3 regions of the Paenibacillus sp. FSL H8-0104 genome follow, and region 2 is predicted to be linked to each of the others. Evidence: predicted binding sites of a transcription regulator. Region 2 holds the regulator's gene; each other region holds the start of a gene.
What was found. The regulator LexA, encoded in region 2, represses DNA repair genes until DNA is damaged. The targets are predictions, from matches to a motif close to CGAACATATGTTCG.

Region 1 (10,984 bases), 310 kb from region 2:
ACCAGCGGGCTTCTAGTTTGAATTTGAAGTGAATCTGGTGGGTTTTTATCCATTTCTTCCAACAGGCTTCTTGTAATGTTTGCCTTCTGCTCTACAGGTTGATAAGGATCTGTGGCTGATGACATGAATATACTTATGGGTTTATTTTTACGTCTTAGAAGAGAGACTTCCTTTAGATAGTTTTCTGCTGCATTTTTCTTGACATCCACCCACGATCCCCAAGGAATATCCTTAAACTTTTGAATAGGCATTTCTCTGACGTAACAGTATTCGCAAGCAAATGCACAACCCGTATAGGGATTTAGTGAATGAGTAAAACCAATATCTAGATAACCTTTTACTTCACTTAATATTTTCTTAGACACAATGTCTTTGATTTCAATTGGCATGACGCTACCATCCCCTCAATTACTTTTACGCCCACTTCTCCTCTTGAGTTTTATCTTAAAATTTCTCATGCTACTTGAAATGACGACTTGAAAATTACGTCCCACAAGCGAACCGGGAAATTGGGCATCCTACTGATTTCTCGACTGTCTTAAACCTGCTGCTATTCCTCCTCCTTCGTGGCTTTTCTTTTGAATGTCCTTACTGAATACAGGGGCAGATTTATAATAATGAAGTTTTTTATCTTTGACATCCAAACATAGTTTACTCTGCCTCTTTATTTATCTTTTTTGTGATTCCCGGTTTACCGAAAGATCTGCTCGTATTTGTTGCCGCACCCATAAGTTAGACTCTTATTTTCTATGTTCATGTGGGCAATTCAGTAATATCAACGTTCATATGTTCGGTAAGCATTAAGGTTACATCCACTTTCACTTTGCTCCACAATAGTGTCATTTTATGAAGGTAACCTCTTACGGAATAATCTACCGTTAAACTCAGCTCAGATCTCACTTCATCTATGATTTTTATATGATGTTCCTTTAGCCTTTGCTTTGATTTGTACATTTCTAAAGCTATTTTCTTTTGGGTACCGTCCAGGTAGTCAACATACACAGATTTCATTTTGAAGTTTGAAGCGTATATTTTATGCTTATCTACCTCCAGAGCACCTAACAGATAAGGGAGCTCCACTACCCTCTTTACGAGTGAAAGTTCCTCCAAAGTCTGTCGCACTTTACACGCCTCCTTCTTCAAGTTTTACAGCGACCAATTGATCAAAATCGACCCATTCAAATCCATTCTCCATTTCAATTTTGATTTTCTTTCCAAAGGTACTGACTGAAGTGACGATCCCGTGTATATACCGATTGCCTGACTCAGTAAATATTGCAAAGGTGGCTTGCAATGTATAATTGAGCGACATATCTATATTTTGTGTAATAATCTCCCACTCATCTTCATGGATCAGCGGTTTCGTTAGATAATGAACTTGAGTACGATGCTGTATAATCCGTTCTTTATGTTGTGGAAGCATCATGCGGCTCGATTCCCATAATCCATTGGCCTCCAGTTTTTTGCTCATTTATAATGCCCCCCAATTTTAGATGCTCGATCGATCGCTTGACCCGCAGCCGTAATGGAGCTTGCTCGTAGAATGGCAATGTCGCCAAATCGATCCTTAATGTCGTCCATCACCTGATCAATGGCCCGTTTCTGTTCTTGATCATCAAAAAAAGATAGTTGATATGTATCCGCGTTGGATAATTGAGACAGGGACACGCCTACACGGCGCACAGGTTGCCTATCCCAGTGTTGATGAAATATGCGTTTGGCTATCTTGCATACATCAATGGTTATGTTTGTAGGATCAGACAGTTTAACCTGCCTGTGAAAACCAGTGGGGTGGTCAAAATCCGCTCCAGACACACTTACGGACACGACACTACCCATCAGTCCCTTTTGGCGGGCTCTTCTGCATACTTCTGTGCAGATATCGAGAATAACCACTTCGATCTCCCAAGCCTCTGTGAAATCTCTAGGCAAGGTCATTCCGTTTCCGATATCTTTTTGTGTACTGTGCGTGTTGACGGTTACCGGCGAATTGTCGAGTCCATTTGCGACTCGCCAGATGACTTCTCCATTAACGCCCCACTTACTTCTTAATTTGGAAAGAGGCGTATTCGCCAAGTCTCTAATGGTTCGGATCCCCATCTTCCACAGATGTTTTTCCATTCTTGAGCCTATCCCCCACATATCGCGGATGGGCTTATCTCCAATATGGAGGTGTAACTCCTCTTTTTTTAAGCGGAAAATGCCCCCCTCTGCTTTTTTAGCGATTATATCGCAGCATAATTTACTGATGATTTTGTTTTCACCAATGCCAGCTCTCGCGTAAACGCCTGTTTCATTATAGATTTTGTCTTGAATTTGCTTGGCCAAATCGACTGGATCATTACCGAATAGATGCATAGACCCTGTAAAATCAGCGAATAATTCGTCTATACTGTACGGTTCGACCAGATCGGTGAACTCTTCAATAATGGACATGATTTGAGTGGATACTTCGATATATTCTTGCATGTGTGGTCTCACAATGATCAGTTCAGGGCACTTCTGAAGAGACTGCCAGAGTGGTTCCGCGGTAGACACACCCTTCGCTTTGGCTAGTGGACAAGCGGCAAGGATAATTCCAGAGCGTCTTGCGGGGTCTCCCGCAACAGCTAATGGTCTATTTTTGTATTGAGGCATTTTTGCCTTTTCGACTGAAGCATAAAAGCTCTGCATATCAATGAGCATAATGGTTCGTTGCTTAGTCAACACTGTAATCACTCCTGTACTTTTAAGAACGTATGTTTGTATATATTATAGACCGAACACATGTTCTTTATGCAAGAGGTAAATATTTATATTTAGATTTTGAAAACCCTAGGACACCATAATGAACTGTAGACTGGATATTGTCAGCCACTTTAGTCATCCAAATAATTAATTTTTAGTTTTATTATTGATGCACAAAAAACCAAGTACTTGTCTCACAAAGTGATAAGTACTTGGTCTATTTGATGGAATTTAAAGATTGGATCATCTTTCGTTCGATTGCAAATTATATTTCCTAATTCAATCTTTCCCCGTTGGATTCAATCACCTTTTTATACCAGTGGAAACTGTCCTTTTTACTTCTTTTCAGGGTACCTCCGCCCTCGTTATCCTTATCTACATAAATGAATCCGTAGCGTTTCTCCATTTCGCCAGTTGAGGCACTAACGATGTCGATGCAACCCCAAGCCGTGTAGCCGATAAGATTAACGCCATCGAGGATAGCTTCTCTCATTTGTTCGATATGATCTCGCAGGAAATTGATCCTGTACGTATCATGGATAGAGCCATCCTCTTCGATGACATCAACCGCTCCCAGACCATTTTCAACGATCATTATAGGGATTCTATACCGATCGTACACATGATTGAGTACGTAACGAAGTCCAACTGGATCGATTTGCCATCCCCAATCATTTGCCTTCAAATAAGGATTTTTGAATCCACCAAAGACATTCCCCTGGGTCTCATCACCTTCTGGGCGGGTACCCACTACATGAGACTTGTAGTAGCTGAAGCTATAGAAATCAACACAGCCTTGTTTTAGCACTTCTACGTCTTCTTCTGCCATCTCAATCTGAATATTGTTCTCATTAAAATATCTTTTGGCAAAGTCAGGGTATTCCCCTCTAACTTGCACGTCGCTGCTCAGCATATTGTTAATCTGATCCATTCTCAGAGCCTTCAACATATCTTCCGGTTTACATGTACTTCCGTAACCATGACTATAATTAATCATACAACCGATTTGGAGCGCCGGATTAATCTCATGAGCAAGTTTGACAGCTTTTGCACTTGCTATAAATTGATGATGTAAAGCCTGGAATCTTAATTGCGTACTATCCACAACCGTATTGTTAAATACACCACTATCATCAACTAATAATGCCCCTGCTATATATGCACCTGCTGGAACAATTAAACTATTGATCTCATTAAATGTAATCCAGTACTTCACGACATCCTTGTAACGGGTGAAAATGGTCTCACAATACCGTACGTAGCAGTCGATCATCTCTCTGGAAGCCCAGGCATTGAATTTCTCTGTTAGCGCAAACGGAGCTTCGTAATGTGAGATCGTAACGATAGGTTCAATATTATACTTTTTCAGTTCACTGAACACCTTGTCGTAAAATTGAAGTCCTGCTTCATTTGGCGTTACATCGTCCCCGTTGGGGAATATTCTGGACCAAGCAATGGACATTCTGAAGCATCGAAATCCCATCTCTGCAAACAGACGGATATCTTCTTTGTAATGATGGTAAAAGTCTACTGCCTCATGGGAAGGATAGTTTACACCCTCCTCAATGTGTTTAGTGATCCGTCTTGGAATAGTATGCGTTCCACCCGTCATCATATCTGCTGTACTTGCTTTTTTACCATCAATGTTCCAGGCACCCTCGTATTGATTCGCCGCTGTTGCGCCGCCCCACATAAAAGAGTCTGGGAATACGGTTGTGTTCTTCATTGGAAATTCCTCCTTATATGATCTTAATTAGTTTTTCCCCGATCGTAATCGATGGTTTATCTATACCAATTACATCTGTAAAGTCATCTGAATTCGTAACAATAATAGGTGTAGTCAGATCATAACCTTTGGCGGCTATTGCATCTGTATCGAATTCGATAAGTAAATCCCCAGCTTTTACTTCATCACCTTCTTGTACATGCACCTTGAAATGTTCACCTTTCAGCTTCACCGTGTTCATGCCGATATGAACGAGGAGTTCAGCGCCATTATTCGAGCTAATACCCATTGCGTGGAAGGTAGGGAATACCGCGGATATGACACCATCGGCTGGTGAAACAAGCTTTCCAATTGTAGGTTCAATGGCGATCCCTTTTCCCATAGCTCCAGTTGCAAAGGCTTCGTCCTTTATTGTTGATAACTCTAGAACTCGACCAGTCATTGGTGCTGTGAGTACATGTTCAGAAACACTAACAACAGGCACACGGTTTGTTGAAGATGAATTGGCTGGTGTTCGTTGATCCTCTCCATCCTCAGGCACATCTTCAAATCCTAAAATAAGCGTCATCAAGAAGGTAACAACAAAGCCAATGACCAGACCAATTGCCGCATGGATTAGGTTCCATGGATTATCAGTGATAAATGCTGGTAACGTAGCCAAGCCGGCAATGCCTAGAGCAGATCGAGCTACACCGAACAAGCCAACGTATATTCCGCCTACAATACCACCAATGACAACAGCGATCAGTGGTTTTTTTAACCGTAGATTTACACCAAACAATGCAGGTTCGCTAATTCCTAACAGCGCAGTTACGCTAGTAGAGTAAGCAACTTGTTTAAATGCTTTATTTTTGGTTCTTAATGCGACCGCGAGCGCAGCTGCACCTTGAGCTATATTGTGTACGAGCATACCTGGGCCAACAATGCCATCGGTTTTTGTCTGTGCATAAGCAGTGAGGACAACGGGTCCCAAACTATAGTGCATCCCCGTCAGAATCAGGAATGGGAATGCCCCGCCGATAATACCAGACACTAACCATCCTGCGTGTGTATTGACATAGGATACAGCAGAAGCAAGGTAGTTACCGGCAATCGCACCCAATGGTCCTAGAATAATTAATGTTAGAGGCGCCATAACAAGGATTACAACTAAAGGTTTCAAAATGGATTTGATCACGGAAGGAGAATACTTTTCAGCAAATCGTTCCACATATGACAGGATCCATACAGCTAGAATAATTGGAATAACGGAAGAAGAATACGTCGCTTGTGTGACAGGCAGACCCAAGAACGTAACAGGCTCACCTGCAGACATCAATGCCGAAAAGCTAGGATGTAACAAGATACCCGCAATGGTTAACGCAAAACCCACATTAGCTTTAAGTTTAACAGCAGCACTCCAAGCGAGCAGCATTGGCAAGAAGTAATAAGCCGCATCCCCGACGAAAGTCATAATCGTATTAAATTGACCGTCAAGGTCAACGAGATCAAAGGTTTTCAAAATAAGAAGAACTGCCTTAATCATGGCACAACCGATCATCGCCGGTAGGATGGGTGTAAAGATTCCGGAAATCGTGTCCAGAACAGTAGAAACTTTTCCTTTTTTCACAGTTGGAGCATCATTCTTGCTTGTAAAGTTCCCTAGCTGCGCAAGGGCTTTATAGACGTTGTTGACCTCATTACCAATAATGACCTGATACTGACCTCCACTACTGGCAACGCCCACAACTCCTTGTACGTTTTTCAGTGCTTCGTTGTTTGCAATCGACTCGTCTTTTAAGTTAAAGCGCAGCCTGGTAGCACAGTGTGTAACACTTTCAATGTTTTTTTCACCACCAACAAGTTTTAGAATGTCGGTAGCCGTTTGTTCATGTTTCATTTTTGTTCCCCCTTCAATGCATTATTCTACAAAAAAAGACCTAGAGTTCTATCGAATATAGATATGCTCTATACACGATGGAACTCTAGGTCTTGCCTGCATCACCAGTAACAATCCTAGTATAGTCATTATGGAGCGATGATGGGTCAATCCCTTTCTTCATCAGTCACCCTTTTGATATGAACAGTTAAATACACCAATTCGTCTTCGGTTAATTCTTTCCCATAGTCTACCCGAATCAACTGCGCAATTCTTAGACTACATTGGTACTCTAGCTTATATTTTTCTTTAATAATATTGAGGAAATCGTTATCATTACTTTTCATCACCGTATTGTTAAACAGACGATAGGCAAAAAACTTTAGATGCGTGATCAGTCTGGAGTAGTGAAGGGAGCTTTCGTTAAAGTGAATTTTGAACTGATAACGAATAATATTTAAGACCTTTTGAATCAATTGTGTCATCTTCATGGTATCTTCCATTTCAGATCCGAGCTCTGCATTGACGATATGAAGCGCAATAAAGCCGGCCTCATCTTCAGGCAACGTAATGTTGAATTCTTGATTAATCATATCCAAAGCCTTCAAAGCCACTCGATACTCATTGGCGTAGAATGCTTTAATTTCAGACAATAACGCATTGTTGAAGTTCATTCCCTGTTTATAGCGTGATACGGCGAAGTTAATATGGTCTGTTAGCGTCAAATATATATTTTCATTCAGCTCTTTATCCAAGGACTGCTTGGCATATTGAATAATACTATCGGACACACGGATGTACTCCATCGGAATCTGCGCGAGCAGGGCATATAATTTGCCAGTTACATTTTTGGACTTCAGGAAAAATTCTTTCTCAATCTTCTCTGTGTCCACATCGTCTCCTTTTTTCTTCTGAAAACCAATGCCACTTCCTAGAAGCATCATTTCCTGGCGTCTCTCATTTACAGCGCAGACGACATTATTATTAATAATTCGCGTGATTTTCATACGAATCTCCTTTTAAAATGAAACGTTAACAGAATTTAGCAAATAAAAAAGACCATTAATAGTGCACACATGGTAATTATACTCTACATGTTTGCATATTAATCGGTCTTGCCTGCTGATCAGTAACAATCCTGATTATATTCATTATTTACTTGTACGATTATCTTAGTGGAAGGTGTTAGATTTGTCAATATGGTCATTTGAAGTACTGATGGGGCATTTGCCTGAATAAAACAAGAGGATATCTCCCCTATCCTAGCTTACTTAATTAACTTATTTACAGTGATCATCAGTTCATCCAAAACGTTGTGATCGCCTTCTGAAATGCGTTCAATGACACAGCTCTTCATATGATGTTCCAAAAGCTGCTTTCCTACCCCATTCAACGCGGATTGAATGGAGGCAATTTGGTGCAACACGTCATCACAATACGTATCCTTCTCAATCATTCCTTTTACTCCACGCACTTGCCCTTCAATCCGATTCAACCGGCTAATTAATTTTCGCTTTGTACTCTCCGAATGATGGCTTTTCCGCTCGTTTGAAGATGTATGGTCACATGAGGCGTCCTCAAGTATCGTATCATCCATGTAGATCAACTCCTTTATTACACATTACCATCCCCCCCTACCCTATGTAAAGGGAGCAAGAAGTATCATGGTACGTGCTAAGAGAACGGCTTGTCATCAACCAAGATTGAATCGGTTGGGCAACCATCTACTGCATTTTGTAAGCATATTATACCCTCCACTCCTACAAAGATATATCAGTCAAAGGTATATTTTTATTAAGAATAACCCCGGACGGAAGTTGACCGGGGTCCTAACAGTTATTTAACTAACTCGCTGATTTCAGTTAGATTTTCGGCAAAGCCTACAAACACCTTATCTCCAATGACAATGGTTGGAACAACCTGTTTTCCAGTCAACTTCCAGACTTCCTCAGCGTACTTGGCATCTTCTTCACAATTGTAATCCGTATAGGGAAGCTCATGCTCTTTAAAGTAACGTTTAGCATAATTGCAATCGCTGCAGGTTGGGATTGAATAAATCTGAATGGATTCCGTCATGCCCAATTACTCTCCCTTGTATTTCAATATATATTACGCTCCGATGTTATATCCTTTTTTACGGATCGCTTCTTCAATTTCAGCGATTTGAACTTTAGATTCGTCAAATCGAAGTTCTACTGTTCCTTGTTCAAAATTAACGTGGCCTTCAGCGCCAAGAGCGCTAATTGCACCTTCAATTTTAGATACACAAGAACGGCAAGACATACCTTGAATTTTTACAGTTGCTTCTTTCACTGTTTTCACCCCCTTTCAAGCGTCTTAGACTTCAAGTTTTCCAGTGTCATTCGATTAACGAATTTGCTGAACTTTTCTTTGCCTTTTGCATGCATCTTATAATAATCAACAATTGCGGTAACGAAAGGAATAAGCTGATCCTCCGTTAATCCGGAATGTAGCAGCTTGGCGAAGGAGGGCTTAAGCCCCTTCGACTCGCCACCAACATAAACATTGAACTTATCGCGCATCTTTACGATCCCAATATCCTTAATCAACGGTTCACTTGTGCCTAAGGCGCATCCAGCATATCCAATCTTGAGTGGTGTAGGCGTATCGATACCGGAAATGGCCTGATTTAAATTTTTGGCTGTTTCCAAGCCTGTTTCTTCTGCACCTCTACAAAAGTTGCAAGCGATCAGACTTTTGGTTACAAATCCTGCAGGGTTTATTTCAAGACCGTGATCCTCAAGTTCATTTGTGATATGATCTCGTTGTTCAATCGATACTTCTGCGTAGAGTTGCTTAAAAGGTGTCATTTCCACTTTTGAATCGGGACCAATAATTTCGCCAATTTTAACTAGTTGCTCTGGAGTGAATAAGCTTCCACCAAGTTGGATTGCTGGACTAATCGCTATTTTAATTTGATCTCCCATGCTCATACCTCTCTACTCACTTTACATCTACGACAAAAGGTACTGTAAAGACTTCCCCATCATGCTGGAATTGGCCCCAGATTTTATAGATTCCGCTATGCGGGAAGGAGGTCATAAACTCCGCTTTTGGACCTGTTGCCTTTTCCTCTGTTGGATGAACATGCAGATATTGCTCTGCATCCTCAGAAAGGATAACAACATGACCTACAGCACCGAGGTATTGTTCCAGATTATTGATCCCTTCGTTCGTTGACGCATCCATGATATTAAAGGTCAGATTTACGTCGTTGTTGGCCTTTTTGGTACTCAATGAAAGTTCGATTTTTTTACCATCCACTTCTTTTACAAGGTTGGAATCCGCTTGAACAGGCTTTTGGGCTTTTTCTTGTCCCCCAACGTTCACCCATTCACTGAGTGCAGTACTCGCTCCACCTTTTGGAACAAAGTCGGCAAGGATTTTGTATTCGCCACCGACTGGAAATGAAGTTTCAATCGCAAACTTTCCATTGCCTTTATAATCAGGATGAATGTGATTAAAGTAAGAAAGATCTTTACTCACCACGATAAGGTGCATTCGTTTTTCGTGAACCATTTTAAATTCATTAACCGGATTACCATCGGCGTCCGTGATTTGGATTGTCAGATGCGAATTTTCATTGGCCTTCACATCTGATGCAAAGGAGAACGAGGCTTTAAGGGCACTTGCTGTTGAATCAGCATGAGGCCTTGCATGATCATGACTCGCACCTTCAGTTTCAGAATTCATCTCAGTATGATTCATACCACCATGTCCATCTGTATGTGCACTTTCTTTAGGGGTTCCGCAAGCAGACAACACACCGAAAGCTAAAACACCGGTTAACATTAGCATGATTTTTTTACTCCTCCTCATCATTTTGTTCGCTCCTATTCTAGTACTTTGACTAGTGACGTACTTTTACGCGTTGCAATCGCAGGGCGTTCAGAACGACGGATACCGAACTCAAGGCCATCGCTGCGCCTGCAACCCATGGTGCTAACAGACCGATAGCTGCAATAGGGATGCCTAAAGTGTTGTAACCAAGTGCCCAGAACAAGTTTTGCTTAATGTTGCGCATGGTCTTACGACTCATGTAGATAGCATCAGGAATACTGGATAGATCGCCGCGCATGAGTGTTACATCAGCTGCTTCCATCGCTACATCTGTCCCCGTACCAATCGCCATACCAATATCTGCAGTTGCCAAAGCCGGTGCATCATTGATACCATCGCCAACCATGGCCACTTTTTTACCTTGAGACTGAAGTTTTTTAACTTCTTCCGCTTTTCCTTCAGGCAAGACCTCTGCACGAACGTGGTCAATACCTACTTGAGCAGCGATGGCTTTTGCCGTCCGTTCATTGTCACCTGTAATCATAATGACCTGAATGCCCATTTCTTTCAGACGGCTCACTGCAGCTTTCGACGTTTCTTTAATTGTGTCTGCCACAGCGACCATACCTGCATATTGACCATCAATGGCAACCAGCATCGCAGTTTTCCCTGCTTCTTCCAAACGTGACATCGAATGATAAGCTGCTTTTGCATCGATATTATACTTTTCCATCAGTCGACGTGTACCCACGAGCAGTTGTTTACCTTCAACCATTGCTTGGATTCCGAAACCCGGAAATGCTTCAAAGGATTGAGTTCCTGGTAGTTCGATATTTCGTTCCTGGATGCCCACAACGATGGCTTCTGCAAGT
Region 2 (10,984 bases):
ATTGGTGGTACTAATGGAAGTAGTACTTTGAAGACAGCCCTAAAAATTTACATTTATAAAAATGAACCCACAAATCCAGCAACGATTCCTGATCCAGAACCTGGACAACCTACAGGAAATCGTGCGATCCTCGTTGTAACTATGACTACCGGCCTGGAAAAAGAATTTGACTTGAGCATGCAAGAAGTAAATAGTTTCATCGATTGGAATGAAACAAAATAAGCAGTAAGCAGAAATGCATCATACGCGATTGACAAGCAAGATAATAACAAAGGCCCGTTCAAGAGCGGCAAGGACTAACATCATATTCGATCTTGTACTTACGTGTGAGGTAAGTGAATACTAATGAGGAATGCTCCGTCCACTTATGCTGATGGGGCTTTTTTCTTGTTTCGTTAAGAACTTATCTTCGCATATAGTGTTCACGAGTTGATTTACTTGTTAACGGATTATCAAAGAAAGGTCCTTAGGATCTTATATAACTACAAAGGTGGACGGTGTAGATTTCCTACTATCCATGAACTTACAGTCAAAACGGGCAAGCATAAACCAGACGTCATGGTTGCTATGGACGCTCTAGTGGTTGCGGGATACATACACTGGGATAACAGGTCGGATACGGCCAATATTGTTATCCTTGAGGGTTGGGAACGTGAGGGTGAACGTCCTAAGGTAGACCACACACCATCCTCTGGGAACATTGACTATTGGACTCAATATTAAGGGGGCTTGTCATGCGTAGCAGGCGGAAGGATAACGGATTGTATGAGACATCTAGAATGATTATGCCTGAACACAGAGAGGCATGGTTGGCTCAGTGTGAGCAACAGAAGAGATGTGGTAAGCCGGAACTTGACGATTGGGAAATGCAACGGATCAGTGAAGTACTTGTTGACTCTTATAATAGAAGTAGTACGGTTGATTTGATATTATTTAACCCATTCTTCTAAGAGCCGATCTCAGGAATAGTTGTGGGATTAAACTCTGCACGGTGTGAAATAAAGCTGATGTTAGAGGATGAGTTCCGCTGGGTTCTTTAGCCGAAATTGTCTCTGTTAATTAATGAGATTGTATCGCTTTAGAATTACGATCTTATACCTTTATAATATCTGTATAAGCATGTTATTTTAATTAGGAGATTTTCGAGTTAACCAGCGTCATATAGACTAGATATCTTGCGGTCAATGTCAGAGTAGTAATATAATCAAAGTGAGTATTTGAAACGAGTTTCAAGACTTCCTCACAGCAGCCTTGACTCAGGTACGCGTATCCATCTGCAGGAATCCAAGTGGATCCTGAGCAACTCATTGATTATGGCGCTCCATTAAAAGGATATAACCTGTTATCCATTAAGATTATGGGCGGTAGATACTTCCGAAATAGTACGAATTCAGGACACAAAAACGGAGGCCATACATGGCTCCTCAGAACGTTGAAAAATACATAATTTATTATTGAATCGAATCGGGCAAGTTACAGAAAAAGTAAAAGCTACAAAAGATCAATTTGGGAATTTCGTTATTCCGGGACTAACTAATGGAACTACATACTATTTTGGAGTGAGTGCTATTGTTAATAGTGTTGAATCTGAATTTCCAATGAGGCATCTGCCACTCCTCAAGGGCCTGCAGTTGAACCTGAACAACCTTCAGGGAACCGTGCTATCCTTGTGGGACCATGACTACCGGCTTAGAAAAAGAGTTCGATCTGATTATGCAAGAAGTTAACAGCTTTATCGATTGGTACGAAGCAAAACAAGCTGGAAGCGGAAAAACATCTTATGCAATTGACAAGCATGAAAATAAGAAAGGGCCTTTCAAGAGCAATAAGGACCAGATCTTATATGATCGGGTTCTGACGTTTGAGGTAAGTGAATAATAAAGGTAGTTATTCTCCAACGGTTATTCTGATGGGTCATTTAGATGTCCCTGTAATAAAAGAAGGCTTCTGATTGAATTCAGAAGCCTTCTTTTATTATTGTTATATTTATATACGTGAATTTTATTATGATGACAAAATTACTCCATTTTCGTTACGTAACCTTCATAGTTTCCGTAATATAATCCGTTTGAGTTGGTAGTAGATGCTAGATTGAGTACTCCATACCAAACTCCATCAGCATAAGTATATGTCTTTGGAACATACTTCGCATCTCCATACTTATTGTTAGCATCTGAATATCTCACATATTTTTGCGTCGCCTGAATCGTAACACTTTGTGCAGTTACAGAACCTTGAACAGAAGATGAGGCAGAAGCAAGTGATGCTGGAACAGCAATACTTGCTACAATAGCAGTGAGCGCTCCAATTGTGGCTAGTTTCTTTTTCATGTAAATACCTCCTAAATTTTTGTGAATGAATTATAAAACTTTACTTTCTAAAAATACCATATAATTCAATGTAAAATTATGACATATATCACGTTGTGATTTGTATTTCACACCCTACAGATCTACTAACGTAACTTCCAAAAATTCCTCCAACTGATTAAGAATATTTTCATAGTAAACTGGGGATGATGTTACTACTCTCTACCATGAATGCTACTATAAATGTACCTGGTCCAAATGACTAGGAAATTTTGTTGTATATTAAAGAACGAACGTTCTAATTTATGCGAAAAAATGGCCCTGCCATCAAATATGTGGGAGGGCCTTTAATTATCTAATGGTATATTCAAAAGTATTGTCTTTTACCTTAATCAGAGCTTTTAACGGTTTATCACTATCAGCGACTTCGTTCGGTATCTCGGCTAGATAATATAACGTTGTAGTTTTTAGAGGATTGACACTAGTGATGTTGCTATAAGTAAAGTCTTCTCCTCCTTTTTCCTCAACAGTGCTGAATGTAGGGTAGTCATACTGATTATCATATATCAAGGTGACATTTGCTATTTCATCTGCATCAATGCCAGTAGAATATAAATTTTTAGCTTTTACAGTGAGTGCAAAATATGTAGAATCTTCTTCCTTTGATTCGTAGTACGTGTAGAAATTACCTGGTTTTGAAGGTTCAATCTTTTTAGAAAACTTTTGTTTAGAGACTGAAAGCTCCGCATACCCGTCTATCGTTACTGTATCATTTTTTTTAATTGTAGTTGCAGTAATTTCTTGTTCCTCATTGACAGAATCTGTTGTTATTTCATCTTTTGACTCTTCTGTTGGTTCTGTTTGCGACACAGTGGACTCCACTTCATTTGCGACGACCCCATCACTTTTTAAATCGGCATTAGGTTGAGGTGAGCAAGCTGCAAGTGTTAAAAATGCGGAAATAAGCAAAATTCCTGGTACTATTTTCATATTACTAATAATCCTCCTATTAATATTCTTATTACATAGTCTATCAGACCTAGGTAAATGTTTCTGTATATAATTGCAGATATCTCTGAATTTAATGTTAAAAACGAACTTATTTTCTCACATAGTATTGGTGAGGTGATTGATATGTTAAAGGATTGTTAAAGAAAGGTCCTCCGGATCTTAGATAAGTACAAAGGTGGACGGCGTAGGTTTCCTACTATACATGAGATTATAGCCGAAACGGGTAAACATAAGACGAACGTCATGGCTGCTCTTGACGCTCTTGTGGGAGCGGAAAACTATACATTTGGAGGATGGTCTGAAATGTCCTACAAAGTGATCTTAGAAGGCTGGGTGGGGAGAACGTCCTAAGGTAGGCCGCACACGAACTTCTGGGAACATCGATTTTTGGGCTAATATTATGGGGCTTTCATGCGTAGCAGACTGATAGATAACGGATTGTGAGACATCCAGGTTGATTATGGCTGAACACAGAGAGCCGCGGCAACCCTGATTTGGACGATCAGGAAACACAGCGGACCAGTTAGGTACTAGTTGGCTCTTATAATAGTAGTAGACGGTTTATTTGAAATTATTTAACTCTTTCTTTGAAGAGCCGATTTCAGGAGTAGTTGTGGGATTAGACTTTGTACGGTGTGAAATAAAGTTGATGTTAGAGGGTGAGTTCCGCTCGATTTCTTTAGCCGAAATTATCTCGGTTAATTAAAGGGATTGTATCGCTTATGAATTGTGAGCTTATAATTTACAATATTTGTATAAGTTTAATATTTTGTTTAGGAGATTTTTAATTTAACCAGCGCTATAATTTATTGCTTTTAATGTCAGAGTAATAATGCAATCAAAATGAGTATTTGAAATGAGTTTCTTCATTATAATAAGAAAAAAAGGCGCCCACAAAATGCCCAAAAATGTCCCCTGAATTCTTCTTCACCAGCCCACATTTCTGTGTTTATTTGTAACCAAGGATTACATTTATATAACAAAACACGTTTGTTCGTCGATTTAGATAATCGCAAAACTCACTTTTCATAATGAAAGGGGAGTTTTTTATATATGGTAACTAAACCTCTCCATCTGATGAATTGAATCACTTCATGTTTGTTTTAGCGCAAAACGATTGTCATTTATTTACTAACTTATTAAAGAGAAACTGAGATTAGAATTCTTTCTACAGTGCATTAAACTGTCTGAATCAAAAGATTTTAATCAAACTTCCTTAGAAATTCTGATAGCCACGAATAGGAGGGAATACTAGCTTTCACTCTATAAAAATTCCAACCATCGTTCAAATACATACAAATGGATGTTTCATTTGTATGTTGAAAGTTTCATATAGAAGAGGTATACTTTAATTAAATTTTGAACAATTTAATTTTAAATAATTAATTGGAGATGTTAATATGAATCAGGCTAAACAACTTGTGACAGAACAACGTACATTTTTTTATACAGGACAAACTAAAAATATCGAGTATCGGATTAATGCACTTCAACAGCTTAGAAAGGGAATTGAAAAGTATCAGCAACGGATTCAAGATGCACTTCGGGCAGATCTGAACAAATCTGAGGCGGAAGCTTACGGTTCCGAGATTCGCATTGTTTTGGGTGAACTGGATTTTGCATTAGAACACCTGCAGGAATGGGCTGCACCAAAACAAGTCCCAACCAATTCGGCTATGCCGGATGGTGTGAGCACCATTTACCCTGAACCATACGGAGTGGCTCTTATTATTGCACCTTGGAACTATCCTTTCCAACTGGCCTTTGGTCCACTGATTGGAGCAATCGCAGCCGGTAACTGTGCAGTTATCAAGCCTTCTGAATTAACACCAGCCGTATCTCGTCTGACGTATGATCTGATTCAAGAGATCTTCCCTCAGGAGTATATTGCGGTTATGGAAGGAGAAGTCGAGGCTAGCACAGCATTGTTGAAAGAGAAGTTTGATTATATTTTCTTCACAGGAAGCACGGGTGTTGGTCGCATTGTTATGAAGGCAGCTGCGGAGCATCTGACTCCTGTAACCCTTGAGCTAGGGGGCAAGAGTCCTGCTATTGTCCATAACGATGCAGATCTGAAGCTGGTGGCACAGCGTATTGTTCGTGGTAAGTTCCTTAATGCAGGCCAAACTTGCGTTGCTCCGGATTATTTGCTTGTACATGAACAAGTTCATGACGAATTGATCAATCTGATTGGCGCAGAGATCAAAGATAAATTTGGGGACGATGTGTTACAGAACGCTGATTTCCCGCATATTGTTAACTCGCGTAACTTTGATCGGTTGTCGAAATTCCTAACAGATGGCAAAACGCTGATTGGTGGACGTTCTGTACGAGAGCAGTTGCTCATTGAGCCGACTGTACTTGGAGATGTGAACTGGGAATCAGCTGTCATGCAAGAAGAGATCTTTGGTCCGATTCTTCCTGTATTTACGTACAGTGACCTGAATCCTATGCTAGATGAGATTGTTCGCCGGCCAAAACCATTGGCGCTATATCTCTTCACACAGGATGAGCAGCTGCAGGATCAGGTTCTGAATCAAGTATCCTTCGGTGGGGGATGTATTAATGACACACTTTCTCATATGACTTCACACTACCTCCCGTTTGGTGGTGTAGGAGAGAGCGGTATGGGCTCATATCACGGACAACAGAGCTTTGATGTGTTCTCGCATCACAAGAGTGTTCTGAAACGCAGTGAATAATTAGCCGCTAAAATAACAAAAACATGAAAAAAAGAGGTTGTCCTGTTGATCAGGATAACCTCTTTCGTATTTCATTACATCTAGTTTTGTTACTCAAGTTAAATATTAATGAATATCTCGGAAAAGGCCAATGACTTTACCCAGAATACTAACATGTTTCAAACGTAAAGGTTCGAAGGTCGCATTCTCCGGTTGAAGGCGAATATGATCTTTCTCTTTATAGAACGTTTTCACTGTAGCTTCATCGTCTTCAGTCATTGCAACGACGATATCACCGTTATCAGCAGTTTGCTGTTGACGGACAATAACGTAATCTCCGTTAACGATTCCAGCTTCCACCATGCTATCTCCGACTACCGAAAGCATAAACACTTTCTGTTCGCCTACATAATGTGTAGGAAGAGGGAAGTAGTCTTCAATGTTCTCGGTTGCAGTGATTGGAACCCCGGCTGTAACCTTACCAACAACAGGAATACGTGCAACGCTATGAGCAAATTGATGAGAATGCTCAGATTCTTCTTGGCTCAAAAGCTCAATGGCTCTTGGCTTGGTAGGGTCGCGTCGGATCAAACCTTTTTTCTCCAAACGATCCAAATGTCCATGTACTGTTGAGCTGGAAGCCAGTCCAACCGCTTCACCAATTTCCCGTACGGAAGGAGGATACCCCTTCAACCGGACTTCATTTCGTATAAACTCCAGAATAGCCTGCTGCCTGCTGGATATCTTCGACATACCGTATCAACCCCATTTTAGTAACGTTTGGGAAAATTATAACATAGAACCTCCGTTCGTACAAACATAAGTTCTAAATAAAATAGCATTAAATCAGTGTTTTTTAGCTTATAGAACAGAAATTGTCCAAAAGTCAGAGCATAATACTGCAAATGTTTTGTAAAAGGACTTGAAATAAGATATTTCTCCTTCAAAAAAGAAGCGAACAATTGTTCTAAAAATCTATTGAACAAAACAAGTGTTCGTGTTATATTGATTCCAACAGATAGGAACAAACGTTTGGAGGCGGGTATTTAATGAGATATTCTACTTATCAAAGCATTTATGAACCAATGAATTCGGAACTGGTGAAGTCTAACATAGGGAACTACAAGAAGGTTTTAGCGCGTTTCAAGATTTCTTCATGGATGTTAAAGGTAGTCATTACCTCTATGATTATATTTATTGGATGCAGCACCGTTTTAACTGTATTTGCCGGCAATGAGAATGATGTTCTGCCTGGAGGAAAGATAGCTGTTTCACAAGGGGAAACATTATGGAGTATTTCTTTGGAACATAAACCGACGAATATGGATACACGTATATATATAGAAGCAATTAAGAAAGTGAATCAACTTCATACAACTTCCATCCAAGTGGGACAAGTACTAGCTCTACCGCAATTTGCAGAATAAAATGCACATCAATGAGTGTTAGCGCGTGTCAGCTTGACAAGCAGCCTTTATAATGGCAAAGTTAATATGACTTTGTATTTTTGGAGGGGACAAGCTTGGATATAGATAGTCTGGTAGCACGCATTAACGAATTGGCTCGTAAGCAAAAGTCCACTGGATTGTCGGAGGAAGAGCTTGCTGAACGTGCCGAGCTAAGAGAGATTTATTTGAGTAATATTCGCAGCAATTTCAGACAACAACTGGATACCATTGAGATTGTTGATGATGAGAATGACAAAGGCCACCAAGGCAAACTCAAACACTAACGAAACCTAATGATATCATTATGATATTTAGGTTTCTTCCTGTTATTTTGAGTGTGCAATTTATAGGGGGAAATGTTGGTTTGCAATTATGTAAGCCGATACAAAGACACATAAGGGGGATTCTCATGTCGCGTTCGTTCGAGAGAACGGTTAAGAAAAATTCCAAGCAGTTAAATCAGCAACGCAAAAAAAGTGGTCAACCAATCACAGGTACACCAGGTGAAGAAGTCTTTAAGGGACGCAGTCTTTTGTTCCCTATATTTTTGATTGGTCTCGCCTTTTTGTATCTGTTTATGAGCACGTTCCTTGTGCAAGCTCCAATGACAACTTGGGACTGGGTGACCATGCTGCTTTACGTATTTTTGGCAGTCATCTTCATGCTTCGTCGTCCATACATCAAGATTAGCAGTAATCGGATTATAACGACGAAGGGTAATCGTGAACGTTCAATTGGGGTTGACGATATCGTCAAATTCAGAATTGAACCAGGTACAGTTGTTATCGAACATAACAGTCGCGGGAAAAGATGGGTGTTCACCAAGTTATTGAACCGTTACGATACAGATGCGATTGCAGAACGTTTGCTGAAGTTTGCAAAAGCACACCAGATCACCGTGGAAACCGTCGAAAAGTAATTATTGCATAAAGGGGTAGATGATCGGAATGGCGTTAAAAGCGATTTTGTTCGACCTAGATGATACTTTATTATGGGATGAGCGTAGTGTTCGAGAATCTTTTCATGAGACTTGTCTAATCGCAGCGAAAGAGACTGGGGTTAAACCAGAAGAACTTGAAGAAGCTGTTCGTAATGAGGCACGTGGACTGTATGAATCATATGAAACCTTTCCTTTTACTAAAATGATTGGAATCAATCCGTTTGAAGGCCTTTGGGCTAACTTTACTGGTGGGGATCAACCTGAGTTCCGTCAGTTGGAACAACTTGCTCCAGTTTACCGTAAAGAATCCTGGCTTCGTGGCTTGTTGAAGTTGGGTATAGATCGGGAAGATCTTGCTGAACAACTTGCCGAGCAGTTTGGAGTAGAACGGAGATCCAGACCTCATGTATACGAAGAAACGATGGATACCTTGCGTCAGTTACAAGGAAAGTACAAACTGTTGCTGTTAACGAACGGTTGTCCTGCTTTGCAACAAGAGAAGTTGGATGGTGTACCTGAATTAACTCCTTTCTTTGATGAGATTATTATCTCGGGTAACTTCGGAAAAGGAAAACCAGATCCGTCGATATTTGAACATGCTTTGAGTAAACTGGGTGTTAAACCCGAAGAGAGCATGATGGTTGGAGACAAGTTAACGACTGATATTCGTGGTGCTTTATCATCTGGCATCCAATCCGTATGGATTAACCGTGAGCATAAGACCAACAATGAAACGTATGCGCCAGACCATGAAATAACACATTTATCAGAATTAAATCAGCTTATTGCTAATTTCTAAGCGGAATCAGTTATAACATCTTTCCTCAGCACCCTGAAACATTGGAAGCTTCAATGAACGATGATGTCGTTCTTGAAGTTACCAATGTTTTTTTATTTGAGCTTGTTGAGTAAATTACCTTGTTAAAAGAGATCTCTATTTTTTTTGCTAAAAGTTATTGAAATTAGAGGGAAGCTGGATTAGAATGTAACTAACATACTAGTATGACTAGTATTTATATTGTCATAAAGCAATATCTTTTTGACTTACTTCATTAAATGGAGGCAGGGAGTTATTGCTTATTATTTTCGATTGATTGTAAGCGCTTAATATTTCAGAGTATCTTCTTCCGATTTGGAGATCACACCACTTAGTAAGTGCTAATTAATGATGTGAAGCACTTTGGATTGTGTGATTCTACATAATACATCAAATTGATATCGCTTACATTCAGCAATTATCTATTTGGTAGTGGGGGGGAAGTTAAAGGAGTTATTGTCTTCTACAAGAGGAGAAACGATGGGAACTGTACATGAATTACTCTTACTTATCAAGTCCTGGATCGGAGTGAAAACACATGGAGTCGGAAACCGCTAAAACAACGTTAACCATGACATCTTTACGTAAAGAGAGCAGATTACGAACGGCAGCAACTTTGTTCCGCAAAGACTGGCAGCTGTATTCACTATTAATCCTTCCCATCATTTATCTCCTTATTTTTAAATATGGGCCGATGATTGGTAATGTGATTGCGTTCAGACGTTTTGTTCCCGGGGGAAGTATATTTGGAGAAACGTGGGTTGGATTAAGATACTTCAAAATGTTTATTGAGGACCCTACCTTCTGGAGAGTATTCGGTAATACGCTGATGTTGGGCGGACTTGCATTGCTCTTTACATTCCCGGTTCCAATCATTTTTGCTTTGATGCTTAACGAAGTGAAGAGTAAACGATTCAAGAAGTTTGTACAGACCGCGTCTTATCTGCCTCATTTTCTGTCTATCGTTATCGTTGCGGGTATGATCCTGCAGCTGACAGCAGTGAATGGTTCCATTAATGGACTGGTGGCTTTCTTCACCGGAGACAATATTCCTTTTATGCAGCGGGCTGAGTGGTTCAGAACAATCTATATCACTTCCGAGGTATGGCAGGGTATGGGTTGGGGAGCGATTCTGTATCTGGCTGCACTGACAACCATTGATGATTCTTTGTATGAAGCTGCGCGTATCGATGGTGCCAATCGGTGGAAGCAAACGATTCATGTAACGTTACCAGGGATCTTGCCAACGATTGTGACGTTATTGATTTTGAACATGGGTAATTTCCTGGCAGTTGGATTTGAAAAAATCTTACTCTTGTACAATCCGCTTATCTACGAGACATCTGATGTGATCTCCACTTACCTGTATCGGGTTGGACTGGAATCCAGTAACTTCAGTTATGCTACCGCAATTGGCTTGTTCGAATCGCTGATCGGTCTGATTCTGGTGTTCTCCGTAAATGCCATTTCACGCAGACTGACACAAAGAAGCTTATGGTAAAGGAGGAGCACCATGCAGGAATCCAGATCTTACAAGGTATTTAAAGTATTCAATGTCATCTTTCTGCTGTTCGTGGTATTTATAACGCTCTATCCATTCTTAAATGTCGTGGCACAATCCTTCAGTAGTGAGTCCTATATTAATTCGGGTAAGGTTAGTTTGTTCCCAAGAGGATTCAATGTGGAGACATACAAGACCATCTCACGTGACAGCATGTTCTGGACGAATTATAAAAATACGATTATCTATACTGTAGTAGGTACATTAATCTCCATGT
Region 3 (10,984 bases), 2.9 Mb from region 2:
TCGATGTCTTCTACAACCAAATGCAAATGTTTGGACATAGTGCAATTGATGGAGCTTATCGTGAAATTACGCGAATGATCTTGGTTGATGAGGCGGATAATTTCCTCAGTAAAGACTTTACTTCGATTAAAAAGATTCTGAAAGAAGGAAGAGAGTACGGTGTAGGCACAATCTTATCTACACAGTTCTTGAGCCATTTTTCAACATCAGATAACGACTATGCGAATTACATTTTGACCTGGATTGTGCATAATGTGTCCGAAATGTCTGCCAAGGAAATTCGAATGGTGTTTAGCACTCAGAGTAAGTTAGAAGAGGATAATATTATGAGCCGGATTAAATCGCTTCAAAAACATTACAGTATTGTGAAGGCTGGATCAGGGCAACCGGTTTGGATGCGGGATAAGGCATTTTGGGAATTGTAATAATACCATGGAGTTGTGCTACTTAAGCACAACTCCAAATAAGAACATGAAGAGAGGGAATTATATGGGAGTAAAGCTTGATGTTGTACCTTATAAATGGAATGATCATATGTGTTATATTGGTAAAGTAAGATATAGGGAACTGGAAAGTATAGTGGATATTCGATCAGATATCTCAATGAATAGAAAGATAGATGAGAGGAGAGTAGATAAAATAAAACAGTATATTTTAAATGATATACCAGCAACATTCTTTCCGCCCACTATACTTAATAGCAAAGCTGTAATTTCATATAAAGATCAAAATGTTTTGGAAGTTAAACGGGGAAGTTTTACTGTTATTGATGGGCAACACAGAATAAAAGCAATCATTTCACTTATGAATGAAATAGGAAGTGAGCAAAAAGATTTACTGAATAGAATGGAACTTCCCATTTTTATTGTTGAGGGATTAGAGGATTATCAGCATAGAGATCTTTTTTATATGATTAATGAAACGCCAAAAAATGTAGAGAGCAATGTCTCGGAACGATTTGCTCCCAAATTGGAAAATCTGTTGGGATTAAAGTTTATCTCAAACAATAAAATATTTCTTAATTGCATAGAATGGAATGAAAAACAGTCAAGGGAGAAAATAGTATATTTACATATGACGGACTGTATTCGAGAATTAAATCTTATCTTATATCCTTTATTAAAAGATTGGTTTGATTGTGATAGGGATCTAATTTATCAAGAGGTAGGATACTATAAAATAATTGAAGAATATTGGCTTCGTTATTTCGAATTAATTAATTCTCTTGAGCCAGATGAGCAAGGTTTTTATAGGAAGAAAATCACTTTAAGAGCATTAATTGAAAACTTATCAATCAGGATAAGAGAGAGTCAAGATGAATTACAAGCAAGAGTAGAGGATAAAGAAATCCTCATGGACCAAATAAAGCGAATTATTACAATTTCATTAAATGAAATGATTAACAGAATGCCAATTAGATATGCAGGAGTGGAGAATGTCCGGAAAGATGTATATAAATCATTAAGGAATTATCTTTATTTTAATAGCTTACTCCAACCATATTCTGAACAGATAAGAGATAACCTTATCATCCAGCAGATTTTGGAAAAAATCTTCGAAGCGTTTTATGATGAGAGAAAACTTTTAACTTTATCTACCATTGGACATGTAAACGACGAACAAATATTTGAGGAATATATCACAAAAATAATAACAAATAAAGAGGGTTTCATTGAATATAATATTAACGCAATTAAAGAAATAGCAGCTACTAAACAAACAATAATGGATGAGATTTTAAGATTGAGCAGAAAGGAAGAGTGACATGCCAAAGACTAAGAAGAGTTATTTAATGGGATATAAAGAATTTCAGACAAGTCTGGTTGTTTCGTGTAAACCAGGCTATAGTGAGAAGACTTTACACGATATATTTGAGACCGGAAATTTTAATGAAGAACTTCAAGTTCTACTTGATAAAGATAGTAATATAATATTTATTACAATGTATCCGAAAGATAACAAAGAAAAGAAGTTTGATACAAATAAAAAAAGATATTTAGAGAAAATAAAAGTTGTTTGTGATTACATTTCAATTATTTATGATAACCAAACTATTGATTATATGAGAAAAATTTCTGAAAGTGTATATGTATTAGAACGTGAGTTTCGTACCTTAATAGAAATTATTTTCTTAAAGGCAAAAGGAGCAACTTGGTATAAAGATTATTTCCACAATAAGGAAAATGAAAAGAATAGAACGATTAATCGAGATAATATTTTAGATCTAATTGATAATCCACTCGATAATTTAGATTTTGTCCATTTGAAAAATTTTGTGGAAGAAAGAATACGATTTTCTAGTTCTAGCATTTCCGACAGATTGAATATTATTGAAGATGTATTGACCTCAAATAATGCGATCGGTGGCACACGGGATGACATAGATACTATGTTAGATGAGTTGAATAAAATAAAAGAGCTAACATATTCTAAAAAAACAGAACTTAAAGTTTCCGAATTGTACAAACATATCACTTCAGATCTAGCAAAAGAGTGGGGAGAGCTTTACAATTTCAGGAATCCTTGGGCTCACAATCATTGCTTGATGACAAAGAGTGATCTTGTAAAGTATGAGGATCTAGCCTCTTCAGTGTTGAAGAAAATAAGAACTGAAATAACTTTATTGAGTTTATTGAATTCAGACAAAGAATTCGTGTTAGGAAATGATAAGTTGAAACTTTCCATAGCTCATTTTCCGAGTTTAGGAACTTCATTCTGTAGAATGAAGTTGGAGTTTAACAGTAGAGGAACTCAGCATATCTTGGAAGTTCATGAAGCTACATATGTGGAGTTTTTCGAAATTGTTGGTATATTATCGAAATTCTCCGAATTCAGCGATAGCCTCGATTTAGAACATCTTAAGATGAACCCTTTTATTTTAAATAAAATTAAGGAATATGGTAATAAACTTTTCTGTGATGAGGAGTTGTTGTCAAAGATAGATGATAATCTCATAGAACTAGAGAAGTTATTGAGTGAATATGATGAGAAATATGAACTAAAGAAGTTAGAAGGAGCAATGTTCACCATGAAAAATGACGTCGATCAACTTTTGAATAAAATTTTTAAACAAAACTGATAAAAGGTCACGAGTTAGAGAATCATGAACTAATCTCTAACTCGTGACGAGAGTTACTTAATCTCACTAAATAAGTCCAATTCAGCTTCGCCTATATCAGCACTCAACGTAATTCTTATTGTCTGACGAACCTCTTCCAATGTTTTCCCAGCGGCACTTAGGACGTGGCTTGGTTTACTCGAACTGCAAGCCGAACCGGAAGAAAGTGCGATGAAGTTAGATAATTTCTTCAGCAACAACTCATTGTTTACTCCGATAAATTGAAGGCTAATTAATCCTGGAATTTTGTCGTGATTGTCGCTATTAAAAGCAATCTTGTTACCTAGATTAGTCTTAAGTAAGTCAACAAGATAGTTTTCTAATTGAGTTAGACGCTTGACGTTTTCCTCTAGCTTCTGTGATGCTAGCTCAGCAGCTTTTCCCAATCCAACAATATTGTGTACAGCCAGAGTTCCACTCCGATAGTTGTTTTCTTGTCCTCCTCCGTGAAGTAGGGGCGTTAAGCGAGTGAAAATCTCTTTAGATTGTTTCCGAATGATGGCGGCTCCGATTCCTTTGGGGCCGCCTATTTTGTGTGCTGACATAGAGAGGAATCGAATTCCACTATGCTTCCGCAAATTAACTGGTATTTTACCTATAACCTGAGTTGCGTCAGTGTGGAAGAATAAATTATTAGCTGTAAACAATTTAGAAAGTTCACCAATCGGATTCAATGACCCAATCTCATTATTTCCCCACATAAATGAAGTAAGAAGAGGCTGGAGTTGAGTAACTGTTTCTTTGACATTTTGAAGATCCACTCTTGCAAAAGTATCGACATCAAGGAACCTCGTTTTGTACCCGCGTTCACCCAAAAATTCTACTGTTTCCAGTACAGACGGATGCTCAGCAGAAGAAGTTAGCAAATAATTAGAAGAGCTACCTTTAGGACTGTAATAATCAGCTACACCTTTAATAATCATATTGTTACTTTCAGTAGCACCACTTGTAAATACAACCTCGTCTTGATCGCATCCTAATAGTTGAGCGACTTGTTCACGTGCTGTGGCTACAGCTGCTTTAGCGTTCTCTGCCAGAGAATAAAACTTACTGGATGGATTACCATATTCCTCTTGAAGATAGGGAAGCATTGCTTCCAAAACCTCAGGATGGATCTTAGTTGTGGCGCTATTATCCAGGTATAACATTGGGATCACTACTTTCGTTAGATTAACAAATTACGAATCAATTTTTCGTAATTTCCTGCGCTTTTATACTCTGAAGCCAAAGCGCGTATGCCGCGTTCCAGATGAGCGTTAAAATAAGAAGGAAAGAATTCTTCATCTGTTAATTCGCGACCAGCGGCTTGTGTAACCATTGCACGAAAGGCGTAATCAAACTCTCCTGTAACTGTGCTCCGATTCAATACAAGACCATCTGTAAAATCTTTTGTAATAGGTACAATTGGATTACTTGAGTCATTATTTCTCAGAGATAGAGCAACTGCATACCGGATCAAAATGTTGGGAGTAATACCGGTTGAGGCATGAAGTTGTGTTAGTGTCTCTTTAGCATATTTGGATGTTTTTAATGTAAAGTTCATGAATTTTGTCCCGCCTCTCTAACGATATCAAAGTAGCGGTCTTTTACTATTACTGCGCTTTCTTGAGAGGCATCATATTCTAGCGTGTAAGAACGAGCCGTAATCTCTTCAATCACATGAAACTGTTCTGACGTGATTTCAGAATCGGTTGTGAACATAAGGACTTGTTCTCCACAACGCGGGATAAAATGTTGAATAAGGGACTTTTTGTGGTCCTGGTCAAGTCTTCCCATGAGGGTATCGAATACAAACGGCAGTTTCCAACCTGAAACTCTAAACATAGCTATTATTACTGTTAACATCAGCATTTCTTTTTCACCAGCAGAAAGACGTTCTTTTGAAATTTCTTGGTTCATCAAGTTATATAGCTTTAATTCGAAAGTCGTGTGATCAATATGAATTCGTTTTATGAAATCTTTCTTACGGAAGAGTACGTCAATCATACGCACAGTTTCATTAGCAACGTCATCAAGTTTTTTACGCCATTGGCGTTCTCTAAAACGTTGACTAACTTTTAGTAATTTCTCAGTCATTTCATATGACTTTTCAGATTTATGATATTCTCGAATCTTGTCTTCTACTTTTTCTTTTTGCAGTATTTTAGCATGCAAGCTTTCAGACAGGGCTTGAATTTCAAATTCAATTTGTTCCATCATCATATTGTGTTGCTCAGCTTGTTTTGTTTTCTGTTCAATTCGTTCCAGAAGTTCTTTGAATTCGCTGGCTTGATCATTCGTTTCTAATTGAGTCCTTAATTCTTGAGATTCTTTTAACAAGATAGCATTTTCATCAAAACGGCTAACATATTCGGTTACATTAAGTGCTTGAATTTGTTTATTCAAATTATGAATCTCGCTACGCTGCTCAAACGATGCACGATGAATTAATTTGGTTTGATCGGGTTTTATTAAATTCAGTAGACCTTCAAATACAGATGTTACTTCACGTTCATCAACCTCTTTGCTTGGCCCAAGTACATTATTAAGAAGAGAAGCTAGCTTTTCTTCTACTAGTGAGTTTGCAACATAATCGTATGACTCAAATTGTTTTTCTCCATTTAGCTGATGATATACTTGTCTGAGTTGTTTCCTCGCTATAAAGAAGGGAAGAAGAGATGAGACGAAATGCCGTACATGTTCTGAATTCGTTTTGCGTTTGTTCTCAATAACGTTTATTCTAGAAACAATTTCTTGTCTTTTTTCCTGAAGTAAGCCACCGTGAATTTCGAAATCCTTTTTATCTTGTTTAATAGCATCATTCAGATTGTTTATCTCTTCTTCATGCAGCACTGTAAGCTGTTGTTTTTCGTCGATTGTTGCTTTGAGTTGATCAATCTCCATCTCGAGTTTTTCATACTGAGCAACTTCTTCTGCTGCACTGGCATTTTGCTGAGCATATTGTATTCGGTATGTGTTCAAATCCTTTTCCAAATTTACGAATAGATCCAGATTAAATAGAATCTTACCTGACTCTTTCAAGTACTCTGGAATTTTTTCTTCAGAAACAATACGCGAAATATCCTCACCATCAAAAAGGCAAAGTTCAAATAATTTTGGAGGCATTTCTTCACGTAATCGACTTTGGAAATCAGAAGTTTGTTGAGCAGATAAGAATTGATTATCACGTTTAACTGCAAAACTCTCACGAATACGATCATTTTTTATTCGCCAGCTTCTTACTAATGAATATTCATGTAATTCGAAATCCTCAGTGGAACTGTAATCAAGAGTAATCTGAAATGCGTCAGTCACATTCTCATTAATTGCTTTACGATTCAGTAATGTTCTAATTTTACGATAATAAGGTTCATTCTCAGTAACAAAACCATATGCCATAGAGCCAAATAAAACGATTCTTAAAGATTCTAGTATTGTCGTTTTACCAGCACCATTTTTCCCACCAAGTAGTATTACGTTACGGTTAGTCGTTGTACGGAAATCAAATTTATTGAGCTCTCCATAGTAAGCACCTATATTTCGGAGAGCCAGTTTTTGAATGTGCATTGATTATTTATCCACCTTTATAAATGTAAGAAATCTTGTCTGAGTGTTTTATCAAATGCCTGGAATAGTCCTCTTCTTACTTTTACACCGGAGTATTCTTTCTCAACAGATATTAATTCTTTAAGAAGGTTAAGGTTGACTCCTTCTTCTTGACAAAGAGATTCAAGATCGGTAACTTGGTCTTCTTTGAATACAGGACGATCATTTTGATGCCAATCGTAAACTATACCTGTTTCTTCTTCGACGATCAGAGGAAGTCGATCTTCCCACTGTAGGTCGTCATGCCAATATTTCCGAATCGCCTTAAGCTCTTCAAATGTGATTAATTCAACGTTAGGGTCATGCATTTGGCGAATTTCTTCTTGAGTTTGTAATAATTTTCGAAGAATTTCTTCCCGAGCTTTCATTGTGAAAGGACCGACGCCAAAACGTTTAGGAAGAGCATCTGGATTCTCATCATCAACGATTAAAATATCCAATTCCTCCACAGAAGCAAGGTTAATTTTATTTTCTTCAATATAATGCTTCATTTCAGATTTGTAGATTCTCGGATGACTCAAATCATCAGGATCTATTCCGCCTAAATTTGTTGTCAGATAGACTTCGCCATTCATACGATGTTTTTGTCTTTTCGTACGGTCTTCACGTATTTGAACAAGGAAATTTCTAAAATCATATAATGGACGTAACCAATCTACACCGTTATTAATAAATCCGCTTAACGCCTTATCTTCATTAACAACTGTACATGTCCAACACCCAAAACGACTGTTTCCACAAGAACCTGCACTTTCTTTTATCTCTTTGTCTACCACGAGAGGGCATTCACTACTTGAATCTTGATAGAGCTGAAGCAGTTCATTATTATCATCGCCCCATGGTGACTCATACTGCAATAAAAATTCCCATACATCATCAAGAGTGTAGGAGCGAATCGGAGCAAAAACAAATGCGTTTCGAAGTGTAGAGTGACGCATTAAATTTGAACCTTCTATAGTATGAGACTGCATTACTCCTGCTCTTGTAGAACTTTCGGAATCTCGAACTCCTAGTAACATAACCACTTCACCAAACTGATCTACTTTATCAAGAATGAAGCGGTTAGCAGGCTCGATTTTCAAACGATCCGTACACCATCTGAACTTTTGACGAGGAGTAGGATAACCTTTTCCAATAATAGAGGCCCAAAAGGTTTGCTCAACTTTTGGACGTACCTTGTGTGTTTCAATAGGCAAACCTACAGCGAGTGCTTTATTTTGTATGCGTCCAAGAGTTCGCGTGATTTTGTCTATAATTAAAGGAGTTTCTACTTGAGTATCTGATGAAATGACGTACACTTTTTTCTTCAGAAGAGAAGGTTCTAGCTCAGATAAGGCTTGAAAGACTAGTTGTACAACTGCCGTTGAGTCTTTTCCCCCACTGAAACCTACGACCCAAGGCTTCTCATCTGCTAAATAGACTTCTTTGACTAGTTCTTTGGCTTCAACGAACTTGCTTCCAGTATTAAATATATTAAACATCAGTAGATGTACCTTCTTTTATTTTATTTTCAATTTTCTGCTCGGCTTCTGTTAAGGGGAGCCCTAATTTAAATTTTATGAGATTTGCAGTCAATTGAATGGTCTCATTTGTCTTGTTAATACGTCCGGTTTGTCCATAAGCACGACCTAACCAATCCGCTTTATTATCGCGGCTCCAGTCGATTTTGGATAGTTCTTTTACGTACAATTCCCATTGATCTGCATGATAACGATAAAGATAGTGCCCAACTATACCAATAGCTTCGAGAAATACACCATGCGCTACAACCGAACCAATACGAAGATCTCTTGGCGAGGTTCGCTTATTGAGTACATCTTGCCATTCCAATATAGAAACACAAAGTAGAGCCCAGAACTCAGAAACAAATTTTTTCTCCGGTTCTGAGATTAACTCACCTTTGCGCTTACCTAACAGTTTACAGATCGTATTGAAAATGTGATTCAGAGCAAACAATTTAGGAGAGTTTTTGGACAACGACACTTTCTCACGATCCGTATATCGCTCCAATAAAGGAATTTCATTAATTAAACTTTTAGTGATCAAAGATAGTTGATCACGGTGATCGTATAGAATTCCGATTGAAGATGTGGTATTCACTGCATGACGATTCAAATCCGAAAACATTTGCTGAGAGCGCAGAAGTCCAAGGTCATGAAAGAATACTACGGATATTGTTTCGTCACCAAGTTCAGGCGAAATTTTGAGAGCTTCTTCAATAGCTGCACGTCTATGTTGACCGTCATTAATGAGAAATTGAGCATCTAAAGAAATATTCAAATAACCAAGATCTTTAAACTCTTCTGATTGTGGCTGGAAAATTAGCTCGCCGTTTACTGATGCAGTTAACGAAGAGAAAATATAATCTTTAGGATTCTCAAGAATATAGTTCGTAATATCCGGAATTCTTGATTTATTCATTAAACGTTGTGCACGGTGGTCGGCCGGAATTTCCTCCTCATCAAAAAGGAATATCCGAGGTATTAATTTCAATGGGCACATTACTGTATAAAAATCTCTTCCAGCTTGAATCCCGCGAATCGCTGGAAAACTATAACTGAAGTTCATAGGCATCCCCCTGTTTTACGTACGTAATAACGTAGAATGTATATTGATTTTATCGTAAGACGAACAAATGTTCAATGTCTAAATTACATAATAAAGTAAATATAGTACGTAATTACGTGAATAAAAGATGAAGGAATAATGAAAATAACGAGGTAACATTCCGGTCGTGTACGATCGGCGTGCTCCTCGTTATTTTAGTTTTTATCATAAGTATCGAAGATCTCAGTAATTATATTAAGCACCATTAAAATGTGCTTAGGTTCATGGGTTCTTAATAGAGAAATGATCTTAGTAATATTGGAATCATCCTGCGAGAGATCTTCACGCTCCTTAACGTATGTAAACAGTTCATATACACCGACATCTAAAGCGGCAGCAATCTTTTCAAGATTTTTTAAAGATATATTTCGTTCTGCTCGTTCAATAAAACCAATGTAACTTGGATTAAACCCCGCATTTTCAGCTAATGCTTCTTGAGACAGATCTCTAGATTTTCTTAGATCTCTTATTCTCGCGCCCACTAATTCTAAAAGTTCGGACATATGAACACCTCTCTTTAATTAGAAGTGTAGAGAAAGAATCATCGTTAATTAACCGATAGATAATAAGTAATTTGTATTTAAAACTACTATGTAGTAATATTTGTTTGTATCTTGCCCAAAAGTTTTAAAAAATTATGCAGAGTGTTCAAATGTAGTGTGGATTCTAAACTAAAATATTGAGGAGTTGATTACCTTGAATCACGCTTACTCCTACACGAATCGGCAGAATGATGAATTTGAATATCAACGACTTTCCCAGTATCACATCAAACTTGCTGCAATTATGCATAATCACAATCAGTTCAAAGCCTGCCTGATTCTCTGCGATTGGGCTCTAGCCTCCATGATCAAGGCGCTTTATATCCATAAGTATCATTCAGTTCATCCACCCAAGGAACTCACCATGAACGTAATCTTGCCTTTAGTGCATACGGACACTGAACCCGGATTGGATATTGCCTTGTTCATCGGTACGATGCAACATATGTCATCCCTAGCAGATTACCCACATGACCAGCCAATAGAACTGAACAACATCGAAAAGCTTCTTCAACGAACAGAAGAGATATTGGACGAGTTAACCACTCGATTGAAGGATGATTCATCAGAGTAAGATGTTTTTTTTATTGATCATATGGGTTAAATGTTTGATTTATCTGTGTTACGCTTACAAGATGACATCATCCAAATAAAGGATATATGATGCAGAGAAAACAAAGGAAGCTCTTTGCTTTGCATCTGGAAAGTAGGTGTACATTTTGAAAAGAGTGATTGCTATCGCGTTTTTTATATTATCTATATTGGAATTGGTCACTTTAATCCTAATTGGTAAAAGTATGATGAATGGGTATATGGAACCGAGTACGTTTAGAGAGATGATTACATTCCCGCTATTCGCTGCGTACCTCTCGATCTGGATGTTCTTTTCACGGCAAGAGTTTACCGGAGGACGAGTCGCGGGACAGATCAGTTTGACAGCGGCATTGTTGACTTTGTGCCCATTGGTGTGTTTATGGATTGTTTTCTATTAAATAAAGAGATTAAGAAGATTTCCTTTGAATTAGGACCTATGAAGTACGTTGTTGGAAATATTGTTATGGTGAGAAAGGAAAAATCAGGATGTTAGAAGGATGTATATACATCAAGCTTCTGCTAACATGGTAAAATCCTA

Region 1: a site for LexA is predicted at 2,732-2,745, ahead of NST38_RS16525 (DNA polymerase IV). Genes of this name have one in related genera too.
Region 3: a site for LexA is predicted at 9,332-9,345, ahead of dndB (DNA sulfur modification protein DndB). Genes of this name have one in related genera too.

The regions. Positions count from the first base shown of each region.
Region 1 covers NZ_JBBOTC010000001.1:3,713,645-3,724,628, reverse strand. The annotation lists gene NST38_RS16540 (SPL family radical SAM protein) at 1-389, opposite strand, end outside; gene NST38_RS16535 (hypothetical protein) at 754-1,122, opposite strand; gene NST38_RS16530 (YolD-like family protein) at 1,124-1,471, opposite strand; gene NST38_RS16525 (DNA polymerase IV) at 1,468-2,685, opposite strand; gene NST38_RS16520 (glycoside hydrolase family 1 protein) at 3,002-4,453, opposite strand; gene NST38_RS16515 (beta-glucoside-specific PTS transporter subunit IIABC) at 4,467-6,332, opposite strand; gene licT (BglG family transcription antiterminator LicT) at 6,479-7,318, opposite strand; gene NST38_RS16505 (metal-sensitive transcriptional regulator) at 7,579-7,908, opposite strand; gene NST38_RS16500 (glutaredoxin family protein) at 8,148-8,387, opposite strand; gene NST38_RS16495 (heavy-metal-associated domain-containing protein) at 8,421-8,624, opposite strand; gene NST38_RS16490 (nitrite reductase) at 8,630-9,259, opposite strand; gene NST38_RS16485 (hypothetical protein) at 9,276-10,130, opposite strand; gene NST38_RS16480 (heavy metal translocating P-type ATPase) at 10,183-10,984, opposite strand, start outside.
Region 2 covers NZ_JBBOTC010000001.1:4,024,168-4,035,151, reverse strand. The annotation lists gene NST38_RS17935 (kelch repeat-containing protein) at 1-31, shown strand, start outside; partial or broken gene NST38_RS17930 (fibronectin type III domain-containing protein) at 100-346, shown strand; gene NST38_RS17925 (YolD-like family protein) at 735-950, shown strand; partial or broken gene NST38_RS17920 (fibronectin type III domain-containing protein) at 1,634-1,878, shown strand; gene NST38_RS17915 (hypothetical protein) at 2,019-2,330, opposite strand; gene NST38_RS17910 (hypothetical protein) at 2,661-3,299, opposite strand; gene NST38_RS17905 (aldehyde dehydrogenase) at 4,721-6,022, shown strand; gene lexA (transcriptional repressor LexA) at 6,128-6,754, opposite strand; gene NST38_RS17895 (LysM peptidoglycan-binding domain-containing protein) at 7,051-7,428, shown strand; gene NST38_RS17890 (DUF896 domain-containing protein) at 7,524-7,733, shown strand; gene NST38_RS17885 (hypothetical protein) at 7,859-8,368, shown strand; gene NST38_RS17880 (HAD family hydrolase) at 8,397-9,188, shown strand; gene NST38_RS17875 (ABC transporter permease) at 9,778-10,707, shown strand; gene NST38_RS17870 (carbohydrate ABC transporter permease) at 10,720-10,984, shown strand, end outside.
Region 3 covers NZ_JBBOTC010000001.1:1,157,826-1,168,809, forward strand. The annotation lists gene dptH (DNA phosphorothioation-dependent restriction protein DptH) at 1-425, shown strand, start outside; gene NST38_RS05130 (DNA sulfur modification protein DndB) at 433-1,764, shown strand; gene NST38_RS05135 (hypothetical protein) at 1,766-3,079, shown strand; gene NST38_RS05140 (cysteine desulfurase family protein) at 3,133-4,266, opposite strand; gene NST38_RS05145 (DndE family protein) at 4,284-4,661, opposite strand; gene dndD (DNA sulfur modification protein DndD) at 4,658-6,664, opposite strand; gene dndC (DNA phosphorothioation system sulfurtransferase DndC) at 6,682-8,184, opposite strand; gene dndB (DNA sulfur modification protein DndB) at 8,177-9,271, opposite strand; gene NST38_RS05165 (helix-turn-helix domain-containing protein) at 9,466-9,813, opposite strand; gene NST38_RS05170 (HEPN domain-containing protein) at 10,007-10,426, shown strand; gene NST38_RS05175 (hypothetical protein) at 10,665-10,844, shown strand.